2 regions of the Streptomyces sp. NPDC002779 genome follow, and region 2 is predicted to be linked to the other one. Evidence: riboswitches for the same ligand, from Rfam matches in the RefSeq annotation. Region 2 holds a riboswitch; the other holds the start of a gene.

Region 1 (7,503 bases), on a different contig from region 2:
TGGTCGGGGTCCACCTGGGCGCGGGCCGCCGAGATCGTCCGGCACAGCGAGGGCGCGGGCTGGCCCGAGGACCGGGTACGCCGGTTCGAGACGATGCTCCGCACCGCGCACCTGCCGCACGTCACCCGCAAGGCCCCGGACACCAACGGCAACTGGGACCTCATCACCACCGACGCCGCCATCGGCATCGCCGTCTTCCTCGACGACCACCAAACCTTCGACCACGCCCTCGCCCGCTTCCGCGACCGCGTGCCCGCCTACTTCTACCTGGAGAAGGACGGCCCCCTCCCGCTCACCCCGGCGGGGTCGAGCATGAACACCCCGCAGCGGCTGGCGGCGTACTGGTTCCGGCAGACGGAGTACAAGGACGGCGTCACCCAGGAGAGCTGCCGCAACTTCCAGCACGTCGGCTACTCCGTCGCCGCCACCGCGCACATCGCCGAGACCGCCCGGCACCAGGGCGTCGACCTGTATGGCGAGGCCGAGGACCGGCTCACGGCCGCGCTCGAACTGCACGCCCGCCACCAGCTGGGCGAGCCCGCGCCGGCCTGGCTGTGCGGCGGCCGGGTCGAGCGGAACATGGGGCCCGACCTGGAGGTCGCGGTCAACCGCGGCCTCGGCGGCTCCGCGGCCCGCGCGCTCGCCGAGAAGACCCGTCCGGCCGGTACCGACGATCTCTTCGTGGCCTGGGAGACGCTCACCCACGCGGGCAATCCCGGGGCGTGAAGAAACGCGTGCGCAGGGGGTCCCGCGAATGGCGTACACTGGTGTCAACGACGCGGGGTGGAGCAGCTCGGTAGCTCGCTGGGCTCATAACCCAGAGGTCGCAGGTTCAAATCCTGTCCCCGCTACTGAAGACCCAGGGCCGGAACCATTGGTTCCGGCCCTGGGTGTTTTTCCACTGGTGCGTTTCCCCGCCTCATCCACTCGGCCCACACCGTTCGCCGCCCGCCGCCGCTCCGGGAAACCTGGAGGGACGGCGGACGTGGCGGGAGGCGGGCAGTGCGGGCTTCAGGCGTGGACGGGACCCGGCACCCGTCGTCCGCAGGCACCTTCGTCCGCCTGCTCCCGCTGCTGCTGATCGCGGGCGGTGTCCTCTACGACTTCGTCACCCCCCGGGGCTTCACCGCGATCCCCTTCTTCACCGCCGCCCCGCTGGTGGCCGCCCCGTTCTACGCACTCAGCGGCACAATCGCCGTCGGGGCCGTGTCCCTGATCGCCGCCTACGCCGTCCACATCCGGCTGGGCTTCGGCATGGACCCGGACACGGTCACCGAGGTGGTCACCGTGATCACCGTCGCCGTCCTGGCCGTCGTCCTCAACCGCGTCGTGCGCCGCGGCGATCTGCGGCTCGCCACCCAGCGCGAGATCGCCGTGGCCACCCAGCGCGCCGTCCTGCCCGAACCCCTGGAGCGGATCGGCGGCTACGACATCGCCGCCCGCTACGAGGCGGCGCAGGCCGACGCCTACATCGGCGGCGATCTGTACGCGGTGCAGGACAGCGCGTACGGCGTCCGGGTCGTCGTCGGCGATGTGCGCGGCAAGGGGATGGGGGCCGTCGCCGCCGTCGCCGTCGTCATCGGGGCGTTCCGGGAAGCGGCCGAGCAGGAGCCGAGCCTGGAGGCGGTCGCGCGGCGGCTGGAGCGGGCGCTGGCCCGGGAGGGCGCGCGGCGCGACGGGATCGACGCCGTCGAGGGGTTCACGACCGCCGTGCTCGCCGAACTCCCGCACGGGGAGGGGCCCGTGCGCGTCGTCAACCGCGGCCACCCGCCCCCGCTGCTGCTCCACCCCGACGGCACCGTGCGCCCGCTGCGCGCCCGTGAGCCCGCCCTCCCGCTGGGCATGAGCGACCTCGGCGACTGGCCCGACCGCGCCGACGAGGCCCCCTTCCCTCCCGGCACCACCCTGCTCCTGCACACCGACGGCCTCTCGGAGGCCCGCGACGCGCAGGGCGTCTTCTTCGACCCCGAACGTCGTTTGTCCGGGCGCGTCTTCCGCGACCCCGGTGCCCTGATCCGCGCCCTCGCCGAGGAGGTGCGCGAGCACTGCGGAGGGGGGATGGCGGACGACATGGCGCTGCTCGCGGTGCGCCGACCCTGATCGTCACGGGCGGTGATCGGATGGGAGCCCTCCGCATAACAACTGACGCACCGTCAATACGTGTGTGACGCATGAGGCTTGGTCAAGTCGCCCGTTTTGGCGCCCTAGTGACCTGAAAGTCCAGGCCGGAGTCGTTAACGATCAAGAGGAACAGCTTGGAATCCGCGGCCCGTGTCTATTAACGTTCGATAACGCAGCGCGGTCGTCCCAGCCGTCACAAGAGGCGGCTCCGTGCGCACGCGCCGAATCCCGCAAGGGAACCGGGGAACCACTCATTGGGGTGAATCGGGCGTAATCAGCCGCGCAGAAACGGCTGATATACGCGCGTAGGAGACCTTCCTGCTCCGAACCCGTCAGCTAACCCGGTAGGCGAGAAGGAAGGAAAGGAGCACGCCCACGTGGCGTCAAACCGGCCTGCCCCCGAGGCCCCGTTCGTGCCGAGCCAGCGCAGTGACGAGGCCTTCTCCTACGGCAGCCACCGCACCGACGAGGGCCCCTGGGAGGAATGGAACCCCACCGCGGAATCCATTCGCCCGGTACGCGGCCGGCACCGCGTCGCCAAGCAGCGCGGCGGCGGACTCGCCCGTAGCTCCACGGTGCTCGGCGTCGGTGTCATAGCCGCCGTCGGCGCGGGCGGCATGGCCAGCGCCCAGTCCGGCAAGCCGCCGGTCGCGATCACCATGCCCGACCTGCCGCTGATCTCCGACGACTCGGCGGAGCAGATCCCCGAGACCTCGGCCACCCCGCTCAGCACCGTCGGCATGACCACCACGGACACCGGGCAGGGTGCCGCGGACGCCGGTGAGGCGCTGCGCGCCCGGATCATGGCCCAGGCCGAGCAGCAGCAGGAGCAGGTCGACACCAAGGCCGCCGAGGCCGCCGCCGCTGCCGCCGAGAAGGCCGCCGCGGAAGCCCTGGCCGAGGCCGAGAAGGAGGCGAAGGCCAAGGCCGCCGCCGCCAAGGCCAAGGCCGAGGAGGAAGCCCGCGAGAAGGCCGAGGCCGAGCGCCTTGCCGCCCTCGCCAAGCAGTTCGCGCTGCCGACCTCCTCGTACACCATCACCTCGACCTACGGTCAGGCCGGCGCGCTGTGGTCCTCCGGCTACCACACCGGCGCCGACTTCGCCGCTCCCACGGGCACGCTGCTCAAGGCGGTGCACACCGGCACGATCACCTACGCCGGGTACGACGGCTCCTACGGCTACAAGACCGTGCTCACCCTGGAGGACGGCACCGAGATCTGGTACGCCCACCAGTCCTCGATCAGCGTCAGCGTCGGGCAGAAGGTCGCCACGGGCGACGTCATCGGCCGCGTGGGCGCGACCGGCAACGTCACCGGTGCCCACCTCCACATGGAGGTCCACCCCGAGGGCTCCTCCTCCGGCATCGACCCGCTCGCCTGGCTGCGCAGCAAGGGCCTCAACCCCTGACCCAGCCCTCGCCAGAACCCCGGCGGTCCTGACGACGTCCCCCCGACGTCAGGGCTGCCGGTTTTTGGTGTCCGCGGTACTTGCGACGGCGGCCCTCACGACCGGTACGGGTTGTACGCGGGGTACGGGCCCGCCGGGTACGCCGGAAAGGGCTGGTACGTCGGCTGCGCCGGGTAGCCGTAGACGCCGTGCATCGGCCAGGGTGCCGCCACCACCGGCACCGGCGGGGCGATGGCGCGGGCCGCGTGGTCCAGGGCCGGGCGGGCGACCTCCCGGCGGCGCCACAGCTCCCGCAGCAGCTCCTGCTCCCGTACGACGAAGTCGGCGCCCGCGCGGCCCCGGCGCCCCCGGTGGCGCAGGAACGCCAGCGAGGTCGCGTACGCCTCGTACCGCGCCACCTCCCGTGCCGCCTGCCTCCCGGCGCGGCGGCGGGCGTACTGCCGGGCCAGGCGCCGGGCCCGCATGGAGGCGAGCGCGAAGGGCTCGCCCGGGGTGAGCCAGCCGGCGACGGCGTAGGCGGGCAGTTCCTCCCGCACGGTGCGCAGCTCACGCTGCCGGGTCCAGATCACCAGCCACGTCAGCAGCCCGAACGCGGGGACCATGATCGCCCCGTACACGGCGAAGAAGCCGTACGGGCCGAAGACCGAGGAACCGTTCCACATCGCGTGCAGGCCCATCGCGAGCAGCAGCCCGGCCAGCGGCAGCAGGGCCCGCAGCCGGCGCCGGCGGTCGCCGGAGAGCGCGGCGACACCGAAGCCGATGCCGGTGAGGACCGTGAAGAGAGGGTGCGCGAAGGGCGACATGACGATGCGCACGAAGAAGGTCGCCGCCGTCACGGAGGCGATGCCGCTGCCGCCGGTGATCTGGTCGGTGCCGAAGGCGGTGCCGAGATAGAGGATGTTCTCGGTGAACGCGAAGCCGGTGGCGGTGACCCCCGCTATCACCACCCCGTCGACCAGCCCGGTGAAGTCCCGGCGCCGGAAGAGGAAGACGAGCAGGACGGCGGCCGCTTTCGCCGACTCCTCCACGACCGGCGCTATCACGGTCGCCCCGAGGGTGTCGGCGCTGGAGGGGTCCGCGGTGGCCGTCGCTATCCATCTCGTCGCGAAGCTGTTGGCGACGATGGCTATCAGCGCCGCCGCGCAGGCGCCCCAGGCGAAGGCGAACAGCAGGTTCCGCCAGGGGCCCGGCTCGACCCGGTCCAGCCACCGGAAGGCGGCTATCAGCAGCGGCACGGGCAGCACGGCCAGGCCCAGTCCGACCAGGAAGCCCTCGGTGCCGGTCTGTTCGCGGACCAGGGCGAGGATCACCAGGCCGGAGAGGGTGAGAAGGGTGATCAGCGCGCCGTAGCGCACCCCCGTCCGCTGCCACCAGTGCGCGTGCCGCAGTGTGCCGCCGGGAGGACCGGGGGGTTGCGTCGGGTACGGGGGACTGGTGGCCACGGCATTGACCCTAACGAGGGAAGGGCGCTGCCCGCACAGGAGCGCGGTGGGCTCAGGCGCCGGCGGGGGATTCGTCTCGGTGCGGTACGCGCCGGAACAGCAGGTCGTTCACCACATGACCCTTGTCCAGTCCCTGGCCCTCGAAACGGGTCAGCGGCCGGAACCCGGGACGCGGCGCAAAACCGCCGTCGGCCTGCGTGTTCTCGAAGCCCGGGTGGGCCGTCAGCACCTCGAGCATCTGTGCGGCGTACGGCTCCCAGTCGGTCGCGCAGTGCAGGACCGCACCGGGCCTGAGCCGGGTCGCGGCGAGGCTGAGGAACTCCGGCTGGATCAGCCGCCGCTTGTGGTGCCGCTTCTTCGGCCAGGGGTCCGGGAAGAAGACCCGGAGCCCGTCGAGCGAGTCCGGGGCGAGCATCTCGCGGAGCAGGATGATGGCGTCGCCGTTGCCGACCCGGATGTTGGTCAGTCCCTGGTGCTCGGCGAGGTTGAGCAGATTGCCCTGGCCCGGGGTGTGCACGTCGACGGCGAGCACATTGGTCGCCGGGTCCGCGGCGGCCATCTGGGCGGTGGCCTCGCCCATCCCGAACCCGATCTCCAGGACGACCGGGTGGTCGTTCCCGAAGAGCCGGCCGAGGTCGAGGACCTGTCGGCCGTCGATGTCCAGGCCCCACGCGGGCCACAGCCGCCGCAGCGCGTCCGCCTGTCCCGTGGTCACCCGGCTGCGCCGGGGCTGGAAACTGCGGATCCGCCGCTCGAAGTGCGACCCGGCGGGATCGGGCTGGGGCCCGTGGGGGAACCGCGGCTCCCCCTTGGCCCGCGCTTGCCGAAGGGGCGCACCGGGCTCATGACCGGGGGCGGAGTGGGGGGCTTCGGGGGTGTGGAGGGAGTCAGACACAGTGGGGTCGATTTTACGTGTTGACGGAGTGCGGGGCAGCGGCGGAGCCCGTCACACCGACCCCAGCACCGCCAACGCCCGCCGGGCCACTTCCCGCCCGATCGGCAGGGACGCCGTGGCCGCCGGGGAAGGCGCGTTCAGCACATGCACCGCCCGCGCCCCCTCCTTGATCAGGAAGTCGTCCACCAGCGTCCCGTCCCGGAGCACCGCCTGCGCCCGCACCCCCGCCGCCGCGGGCAGCAGGTCCTCCTCGGTCACCGCCGGCAGCATCCGCCGCACCGCCTGCGTGAACGCCGCCTTCGACACCGACCGCCGCAGCTCGCCCGCGCCGTACCGCCAATGCCGCCGGGCTATCGACCACGACCCCGGCCACCCCAGCGTCGAGGCGAGCTCCCGGGGCCGTACGACCCCCCAGCCGTACCCCTCCCGGGCCAGCGCCGGCACCGCGTTGGGCCCGACGTGGACCCCTCCGTCGATCCCCCGCGTCAGATGCACCCCGAGAAACGGGAACGCCGGATCCGGCACCGGATACACCAGCCCCCGCACCAGCTCGGGCCGCGCCAGCGTGTAGTACTCCCCCCGGAACGGCACGATCCGCATCCCCGGCTCGTCCCCGGTGAGCCGGGCGACCTCGTCGCAGTACAGCCCGGCACAGTTCACGAGCACCCGCCCGCGCACCACGTCCCCGTCCGCCGTGCGCACGGCGACCCCGAGCTCCGGCCGCCGGTCCACCCGGACCACCTCGGCGCCGTACCGGATCTCCGCCCCCGACGCCTCGGCCAGCCGCCGGGCGACCCCCACGAAGTCGCAGATCCCGGTGGTGGCGACCTGTATGGCCGCCAGTCCGCGCACCTCCGGCTCGTAGTCGGCGATCTGCGCGGCGCCCAGCTCCCGCACCGCAATGCCGTTCTCCCGGCCGCGCTGGACCAGCGCGTGCAGCCGGGGCAGCTCCGAGCGCTCGGTGGCGACGATCAGCTTCCCGGTGACGGCATGGGCGATGTCGTACTCGGCGCAGAACTTGACCATCTCGGCGGCACCGCGCACGGCGTACCGCGCCTTCAGCGATCCGGGCCGGTAGTAGATCCCGCTGTGGATCACCCCGCTGTTCCGTCCGGTCTGGTGCCGGGCGGGCCCGGTCTCCTTCTCCAGCACGGTGACGCGGGTACCGGGCGCGGCCCGCGTGATCGCGTACGCCGTGGACAGCCCGACGATCCCCCCGCCGACCACGAGCACATCACCGTCGTATGCGACCGACCGCACCAGCACCACCTCCCGCCTCCGATAGTGCACTGCGCCACTGACAATGCCTTCAAACCCGGGGGAGAGGCGAAGGAACCTACGCCGGAGTCATCAGCAGCGGACGGGCCCGCTCCCGCAGCTCCACCACCCGCGGCTCGTCCCCGTAGGGCTCGAGACGGTGCAGCAGATCCTTCACGTACTCGGTGGTGCGCGCCGACGAGATCCGCCCCGCGACCTCCACCGCCCGCACGCCCTGCTCGCATGCCGCGTCGAGGTTGCCGGACTCCAGTTCGGCGACCGCCGAGACGACCAGCCGCAGCCCGTGCGAGCGCACGAACTCCTCCGTCGGTTTCGACAGGGCCTGCTCCGTGAACCGGCGCACCTGACGCGGCGCCTTCAG
Region 2 (7,503 bases):
CGCGCCGCCGACACGGAGGGCCCCGGTTCCCGAGGTGGGAGCCGGGGTCTTCGTCGTGCGCGGGGGCAGGGATGACCGGCTCGCTTCGGCCGACCGCCGACCGCCGACCGCCGACCGCCGAGCGTTACGAGGGGCAGCCTGTGGATAACTCCGGCGCTGTCGGTGCGGACGCCTATCGTGGACGCAGTGGTCGAGAAGCGACGTACGGGGGGCACGACGATGGGCGGGACGGGCGGGATCGGTGTCATGACAGCGGTAGCCGAGAGCGAGGCGTTGGCCACGCTCAACAGGGTCTTCGGGTACGAGACCTTCCGGGGCGAGCAGGAAGCGGTCATCGAGCATGTGGTGGTCGGCGGTGACGCCGTCGTCCTCATGCCGACCGGCGGCGGCAAGTCACTGTGCTATCAGATCCCGTCCCTGGTCAGACCCGGTACGGGCATCGTGGTGTCACCGCTGATCGCGCTGATGCAGGACCAGGTGGACGCGTTGCGGGCGCTCGGTGTGCGGGCCGGGTTCATCAACTCCACGCAGGATTTCGACGAGCGCCGGGTGATGGAGGCCGAGTTCCTCGCCGGGGAGCTGGACCTGCTGTACCTCGCCCCGGAGCGGCTGCGGCTCGACTCCACGCTGGATCTGCTCTCCCGCGGCAAGATCGCGGTGTTCGCGATCGACGAGGCGCACTGCGTGTCCCAGTGGGGCCATGACTTCCGGCCCGACTATCTGGCGCTGTCCCTGCTCGGCGAGCGCTGGCCGGACGTCCCGCGGATCGCGCTCACGGCGACCGCCACCCACGCGACGCACCAGGAGATCACCGAGCGGCTGAACATGCCGACGGCCCGCCACTTCGTGGCGAGCTTCGACCGGCCCAACATCCAGTACCGGATCGTGCCGAAGGCCGACCCCAAGAAGCAGCTGCTGAGCTTCCTGCGCGAGGAGCACGCCGGGGACGCGGGCATCGTGTACTGCCTCTCGCGCAACTCCGTGGAGAAGACGGCGGAGTTCCTCAGCCGCAACGGCGTGGAGGCGGTGCCGTACCACGCGGGGCTCGACGCGGGGACCCGCGCGGCGCACCAGTCCCGCTTCCTGCGGGAGGACGGGCTGGTCGTGGTGGCGACGATCGCGTTCGGCATGGGCATCGACAAGCCGGACGTACGGTTCGTCGCGCACCTGGACCTGCCGAAGTCGGTCGAGGGCTACTACCAGGAGACGGGCCGGGCGGGCCGGGACGGGCTGCCGTCCACGGCGTGGATGGCGTACGGACTCAATGACGTCATCCAGCAGCGCAAGATGATCCAGTCAGGGGAGGGCGACGAGGCGTTCCAGCGGCGGGCGGAGGCCCACCTGGACGCGATGCTCGGCCTGTGCGAGACGGCTCAGTGCCGGCGGGGACAGCTGCTCGCCTACTTCGGCCAGGACCCCGATGCGTCCGCCTGCGGCAACTGCGACACCTGCCTGACTCCGCCCGAGACCTGGGACGGGACCGTCGCGGCGCAGAAGGTGCTGTCGACCGTGGTGCGGCTGCAGCGGGAGCGGGGGCAGAAGTTCGGGGCGGTGCAGATCGTCGACATCCTGCTGGGCAAGCGCACGGCCAAAGTGATCCAGTTCGACCACGACCAGCTCTCCGTCTTCGGCATCGGGGAGGAGCTGAGCGAGGGTGAATGGCGGGGCGTCATCCGGCAGTTGCTGGCCCAGGGCCTGCTGGCCGTCGAAGGGGAGTACGGCACGCTCGTGCTGACCGAGGGCAGCGGGGCGGTGCTCCGGCGGGAGCGGGAGGTGCCGCTGCGCAAGGAGCCGAAGAAGCCGGTGACCTCGCGGTCGGCGTCGGCCGGCAAGGGGGAGCGGAAGGCCCGGGCCGCCGTGGTGGAGTTGCCGGAGCGGCTGGTGCCCGCGTTCGAGGCGCTGCGGGCCTGGCGGGCCGAGCAGGCCCGGGAGCAGGGGGTTCCGGCGTATGTGATCTTCCACGACGCGACGCTTCGGGAGATCGTCACGGTCTGGCCCTCGTCGGTGCGGGAGCTGGGGAGCGTCGGCGGAGTGGGGGAGAAGAAGCTGGCGACCTACGGGGAGGGCGTGATCGGGGTTCTGGCCGGGCTGGGCGAGGGCGCGGCGGAGTCCGAGCCTGAGTCCAAGTCCGAGCCCGAGTCCGAGCCCAGGAATCAGTCCGTGTCTCAAGGCGAGGAGGATCACTGGCCCGAGATGGACGCGGAGCCGGAGCCTGACGGCTGGGAGTGAGGGGTCGGCCGGGGGCGGGACGCGCCTTCGCCGCTAGGCCAGCGCCGTCAGCCCCGGACCGAAGACGATCAGCAGCGGGAGCAGGGGCACCAGCGCCGCCGCGGTGGTCGTCAGGACCCGGTGGCGGCGGTCCAGGCGCGGCTGGGGTTCCAGCAGCCGGTCCACGCGCTCGCCCAGCAGGCGGTGGCTGGAGGCGCAGGACAGGACGCCTCGGTGCTGGTTGAGCTCGATCAGGGCCAGCGCCGTGGTCAGGTGGCCGCAGCGGCGGGACGCGGTGTCGTCGGCGGCCAGCTCGACCAGGCGGTGGGTCTGGTCGCAGAAGTGGGCGAACAGGGGGATGCGGGGGAAGCCGGTGGCCAGTGCGGTGGACAGGTGCAGCAGCCAGTCGTGGCGGGCCCGGGCGTGGCCGCGTTCGTGGGTGAGGACGGCGTCCAACTGGTGGTCGGTCAGGCGGCGCAGGGCGCCGGTGGTGACGATCAGCTGGGGCGGGTTGCCGGGCATCCACCAGGCGTCCGGGTACTCGTCCTCCAGCACCAGCAGGGGGCCGCGCGCGGCCGGGAGACCGGCGGGCAGGTCCGGGGCGCGTTCGCGCAGGTGGGCCCTGGCCTGGCCGCGACTGCGCCGGGCCTCGACCAGCTCACGGGCCAGCATCGCCGTCGTCCAGGCGGCGCCGCAGGCCAGCAGCAGCGTGAAGGCCGTCACCCAGACCGGCGCCGTGGACAGGTCGTACGCCGCGGTCACCGCGGGCGGCGCGGGCGCGAAGACATGGTCGCGGACCGTGTGGAAGACGGCGGCGGCGCCCAGGACGAGGGCCGTCAGACAGCACAGCAGCACGGTCGCGACCAGGCACTGCCACACCCACAGCGCGACCACCGGCTCCCGCTCCGGCCACATGGCCCGGGTCAGGGAACGCGGTACCGGCACGGCGGCCAGCAGAGCGACGGCGCTCAGCAGGAGCAGGCAGACGGTCATGCCACGGGCTCCGGATCCTGGTCGGGACAAGGGCGGCTGCGGGGCGGGCTGTGCGCGGGCGGTGCGAGAGCGTGTCCCGCGCGCACCGTCCGCCGCCCAGTATGACGGCGAGCGGCGGTACGCGGCAGACATCGGCGGCCATCGAACCGTTCGACCCGAGGGGAGCGGCCGCGAGCGGCAACTCCCGCGGGGGCGATGGCCGTTCGGCAGGCGGTGGGATCAGGCCCCGGCGGCCACCACCCGCCCGGTGACCTCGCCCAGCCCCACCCGCGCCCCGTCCGCTCCCGGGGCCCACGCCGACAGCGTCACCACGTCGCCGTCCTCCAGGAAGGTCCGCTTGCCGTCGGGGAGCTCCAGGACGTCCCGGCCGTTCCAGGTGAGCTCCAGCAGGGAGCCGCGCTCGCGTTCCGCCGGGCCGCTGACCGTGCCGGAACCGTAGAGGTCGCCGGTGCGCAGGGAGGCGCCGTTGACCGTCATGTGGGCCAGCTGCTGGGCGGCCGTCCAGTACATCGTCGAGAAGGGAGGTTCGGAGATCACATGACCGTTGAGGGAGACCGAGATGCGCAGGTCGTAACCGGCGGGTTCCTCGACCGCGTCGTCCAGGTAGGGAAGCAGGTCGTGGGTGCGCTCAGGAGGGGCCACCCGGGCCTCCTCCAGCGCGTCCAGCGGGGTGATCCAGGCCGACACCGAGGTGGCGAAGGACTTGCCGAGGAAGGGGCCGAGCGGGACGTACTCCCAGGCCTGGATGTCGCGCGCGGACCAGTCGTTGAGCAGGCACAGGCCGAAGACGTGCTCCCGGAAGTCGCCGAGGCCGACCGGGCCGCCCATCGCCGACGGCACGCCCACCACGAAGCCGACCTCGGCCTCGATGTCCAGGCGGACGGACGGGCCGAAGACGGGCGCCGCGTCGGCCGGCGCCTTGCGCTGGCCGGAGGGCCGTACGACATCGGTGCCCGAGACCACGACCGTGCCCGAGCGGCCGTGGTAGCCGATCGGGAGGTGCTTCCAGTTCGGGGTGAGGGAGTCCGCGGCGTCCGGGCGGAACATCTGGCCGACGTTCCGGGCGTGGTTCTCGGAGGCGTAGAAGTCCACGTAGTCCGCGACCTCGAAGGGCAGGTGCAGGGCCACCGCGGAGAGCGGGTGGAACAGCGGCTCGATGGTCTCCCGGTGGGACGGCACCGTGACCCAGGCGGTCAGCGCGCGGCGCACGTCCGACCAGGCGGTGCGGCCCGCCGCCAGCAGCGGGTTCAGCGTGGGCCGGGCGAGCAGGGAGGCGTACGGGGAACCCAGGGCCAGCGCCGCCGCGCCCGCGTCGAGGACGTGGTCGCCGAGCCGTACACCGACCCGGCGCTCGCCGTCCTCACCGGGGAGGGAGAAGACACCGTACGGAAGGTTGTGCGGGCCGAAGGGGTCGCCCTCGGGGACATCAAAGGGGGGCATGGGTGCTGCCTCACTCTCGTGCGTGCCACGGGTCCGTGTCGTCGCCGCACACGTTACGGGTGGGGCACCCGTCTTGGGCAGTGCACAAGGGAGCGGGACGATCAGTTCCCGAGGTGCGTCGGGCCTGCTGGCGGCCGTGTCGCGCGGTCCTCGCTCCGCCCCGTCCTGCCCTCCGCCCCGTGCGTCACGGCAGTGCCCTCATGTCACCAGCAACGGGTGAGGACAAGGGAGTTGGAGGGGGCGCGTGGGGCGCAGGGGGGCGCCGGGGTCGTCCGGTTCGCGCTGAGTCGTGGGGGCGTCCTGTCCGTATTCTCTGATCATGGCCGCACCCATCGCATATTCACTCATCGCCACCGACCTGGACGGGACCCTCCTGCGAGGCGACGACACGCTCTCCGACCGGTCGCTGGCCGCACTCGCGCGGGTGGCGGAGGCGGGGGCCCGGCACCTGGTGGTGACCGGCCGGCCGGCGCCCAGGGTGCGGCCGCTCCTGGACGACCTGGGCAGCGAGGGGCTCGCGGTGTGCGGGCAGGGTGCGCAGGTGTACGACGCCGGCGCGGGCCGTCTGCTCTGGTCCGTCACCCTGGACCAGGAGCTGGCCGAGACCGCGCTCGGCAAGATCGAGGCCGAGGTGGGACAGGTGTACGCGGCGGTCGACCAGGACGGCGTCGACGGGCTCACCCTGATCGAGCCCGGGTACCTGATGCCGCACCCCACCTTGCCCGCGGTGCGCGTCGGCCGGCGTGACGACCTGTGGGGCGCGCCGATCAGCAAGGTGCTGCTGCGCCATCCCGAGCTGTCCGACGACCAGTTGGCGGCGACGGCGCGTTCGGTGGTGGGTTCGCTGGCGACGGTCACCATGTCGGGGCCCGGGACCGTCGAACTTCAGCCATGCGGCATCACCAAGGCGACCGGGCTCGCCCTGGCCGCGGATCACCTGGGCCTCGGCCCGGAGGGGACGATCGCCTTCGGTGACATGCCCAACGACATCCCGATGTTCGACTGGGCGGCCCACGGCGTGGCGATGGCCAACGCCCATCCCGAACTCAGGGCGGTCGCCGACGAGATCACCCTGTCGAACGAGGACGACGGCATCGCCGTCGTCCTCGAACGACTCTTCCGGTGACGGGCCCGGTCAGTACGCCCCGAAGACGTTGTCGATCGAGCCGTACCGCTGCGCCGCGTAGTTGCAGGCGGCGGTGATGTTGGCGACCGGGTCGTAGGGGTCCCACGAGGTGCCGGACACGTGGTACGCCTGGAAGGTCGGGTCGATCACCTGGAGCAGGCCCTTGGAGGGGGTGCCGGCGGCGGCGTTGGAGTCCCAGTTGTTGATCGCGTACTGGTTGCCCGAGGACTCCCGGATGATGTTGCGGTAGATGCCGTTGTAGCTGCCGGGGATCCCCTTCTGGGCCATGACCTGGAGGGACGCGCGGATCCAGCCGTCCAGGTTGTTGGCGTACCCCAGCGAGGCGGCGGTGGTGACGGTCGGGGTGGCCGCGGCGGCGGTGGTTGCCCCGAGGAGCGGCAGCGCGAGTACGGCGGCTCCGGTGCCGAGGACGGCGAGCTTGCGGGCGACCCGGCTGGTGCGGGCAGGACGGTGCTGAGCGGCAGCAGGCATGACGAAGTTCCTCTCCGGCGCCTGCGAGGTGAGCTGTCGGGTTCGGGCGGGAGCTGCCCGGCCGCGCACCGCGAAGGGCGCGCGACTTCACCCCGAGCCGCACCGGCGCGTCCGAAGACGTTCCGGGTCGGCGACTTACCTGGTTCCCCCGCTCCTGCCGTACGAAGAATCTCGGTGGAGCCGGACGGCGGCAGGATTAGGCGTCCGCCCGACAGGCCGGGAACGTATGCGAGAGCACATGTCCGAAACAAGTAGCGGATTCACATATCCAGGGTTTTGATCTTCGTTCGCGGGATGCGTGGCGGTTGCATCTTTGCGAGTGCCAAGGCCCAACTGGCCGCCGGGGAAGGGGTGTCGGGGGAAGTCTGAGGGGCGCCTGCGGACTCGGGGGCGTGAGTCACATCACGCGTGATCACAAGTCGCGCCAAATCTGGCAATCAACCTAAAAGGCGCATGGCACGTGCAGCATGGTTCCGTCCGCGAGGGGGATACGGACATCCGTGCGGGTTGTCTCTTCGGCTCGAGACACGCTCCACCGCTTCCACGTAAGTCGATCTATATCCGTTCTTATCAGGTGATCAAAAACATAACCACCGTGATCCGATACCGCCCGTCGTGGACGGGTGGGCGGCAGCGGTGATCGAAACGTGACCGGATACGCTGACTTGAGTGAAGGCAGCGACCTATCGACAAACCGCGTAATCGCCAGTAGACACCAGCAGACAGGAGACCCCTCGTGACCGTCGTCGGGCCGTTCGGGCTGAGCGTGCGGGACCAGGCTCTGGAAGCCGATGTCCAGGCCGGATTGGCGGCTGTCGAGGAGGGACTGCTCGAGGCCACCAAGAGCGAGGTCCCCTTCATCACGGGCGCAGCCCAGCATCTGGTGCGCGCGGGCGGGAAGCGGTTCAGGCCGCTGCTCGTGATGCTCAGCGCGCAGTTCGGGGACCGCCACGCGCCGGGGATCGTACCGTCGGCCGTGGTGGTGGAGCTGACCCACCTGGCGACGCTGTACCACGACGACGTGATGGACGAGGCCGAGGTCAGGCGCGGGGTGCCGAGCGCCAACACCCGCTGGGGGAACTCGGTCGCGGTCCTCACCGGTGACTTCCTCTTCGCCCGCGCCTCGCACATCCTCGCCGACCTCGGCCCGGAGGCCGTCCGGGTCCAGGCCGAGGCGTTCGAGCGGCTGGTCACCGGGCAGATCCTGGAGACGGCGGGACCGCAGGACGGGCGCGACCCGGTCG

Evidence for each region. A riboswitch is a leader RNA that binds a small molecule or an ion and turns the genes downstream of it on or off. The one in region 2 is predicted to bind cyclic di-AMP.
Region 1: another riboswitch for cyclic di-AMP. It lies ahead of ACFYW5_RS09880 (M23 family metallopeptidase); the one in region 2 lies ahead of ACFYW5_RS04905 (transglycosylase SLT domain-containing protein).

Annotation. Positions count from the first base shown of each region.
Region 1 is NZ_JBIAQC010000003.1:13,022-20,524, reverse strand. It holds gene ACFYW5_RS09895 (alginate lyase family protein) at 1-726, shown strand, start outside; tRNA gene ACFYW5_RS09890 (tRNA-Met) at 778-851, shown strand; gene ACFYW5_RS09885 (PP2C family protein-serine/threonine phosphatase) at 1,003-2,100, shown strand; cyclic di-AMP (ydaO/yuaA leader) riboswitch at 2,331-2,487, shown strand; gene ACFYW5_RS09880 (M23 family metallopeptidase) at 2,499-3,527, shown strand; gene ACFYW5_RS09875 (PrsW family intramembrane metalloprotease) at 3,623-4,969, opposite strand; gene trmB (tRNA (guanosine(46)-N7)-methyltransferase TrmB) at 5,022-5,864, opposite strand; gene lhgO (L-2-hydroxyglutarate oxidase) at 5,916-7,124, opposite strand; gene ACFYW5_RS09860 (MFS transporter) at 7,201-7,503, opposite strand, start outside.
Region 2 is NZ_JBIAQC010000001.1:1,072,638-1,080,140, reverse strand. It holds gene recQ (DNA helicase RecQ) at 220-2,229, shown strand; gene ACFYW5_RS04920 (M56 family metallopeptidase) at 2,263-3,201, opposite strand; gene fahA (fumarylacetoacetase) at 3,421-4,641, opposite strand; gene ACFYW5_RS04910 (HAD family hydrolase) at 4,961-5,767, shown strand; gene ACFYW5_RS04905 (transglycosylase SLT domain-containing protein) at 5,777-6,259, opposite strand; cyclic di-AMP (ydaO/yuaA leader) riboswitch at 6,265-6,472, opposite strand; gene ACFYW5_RS04900 (polyprenyl synthetase family protein) at 6,996-7,503, shown strand, end outside.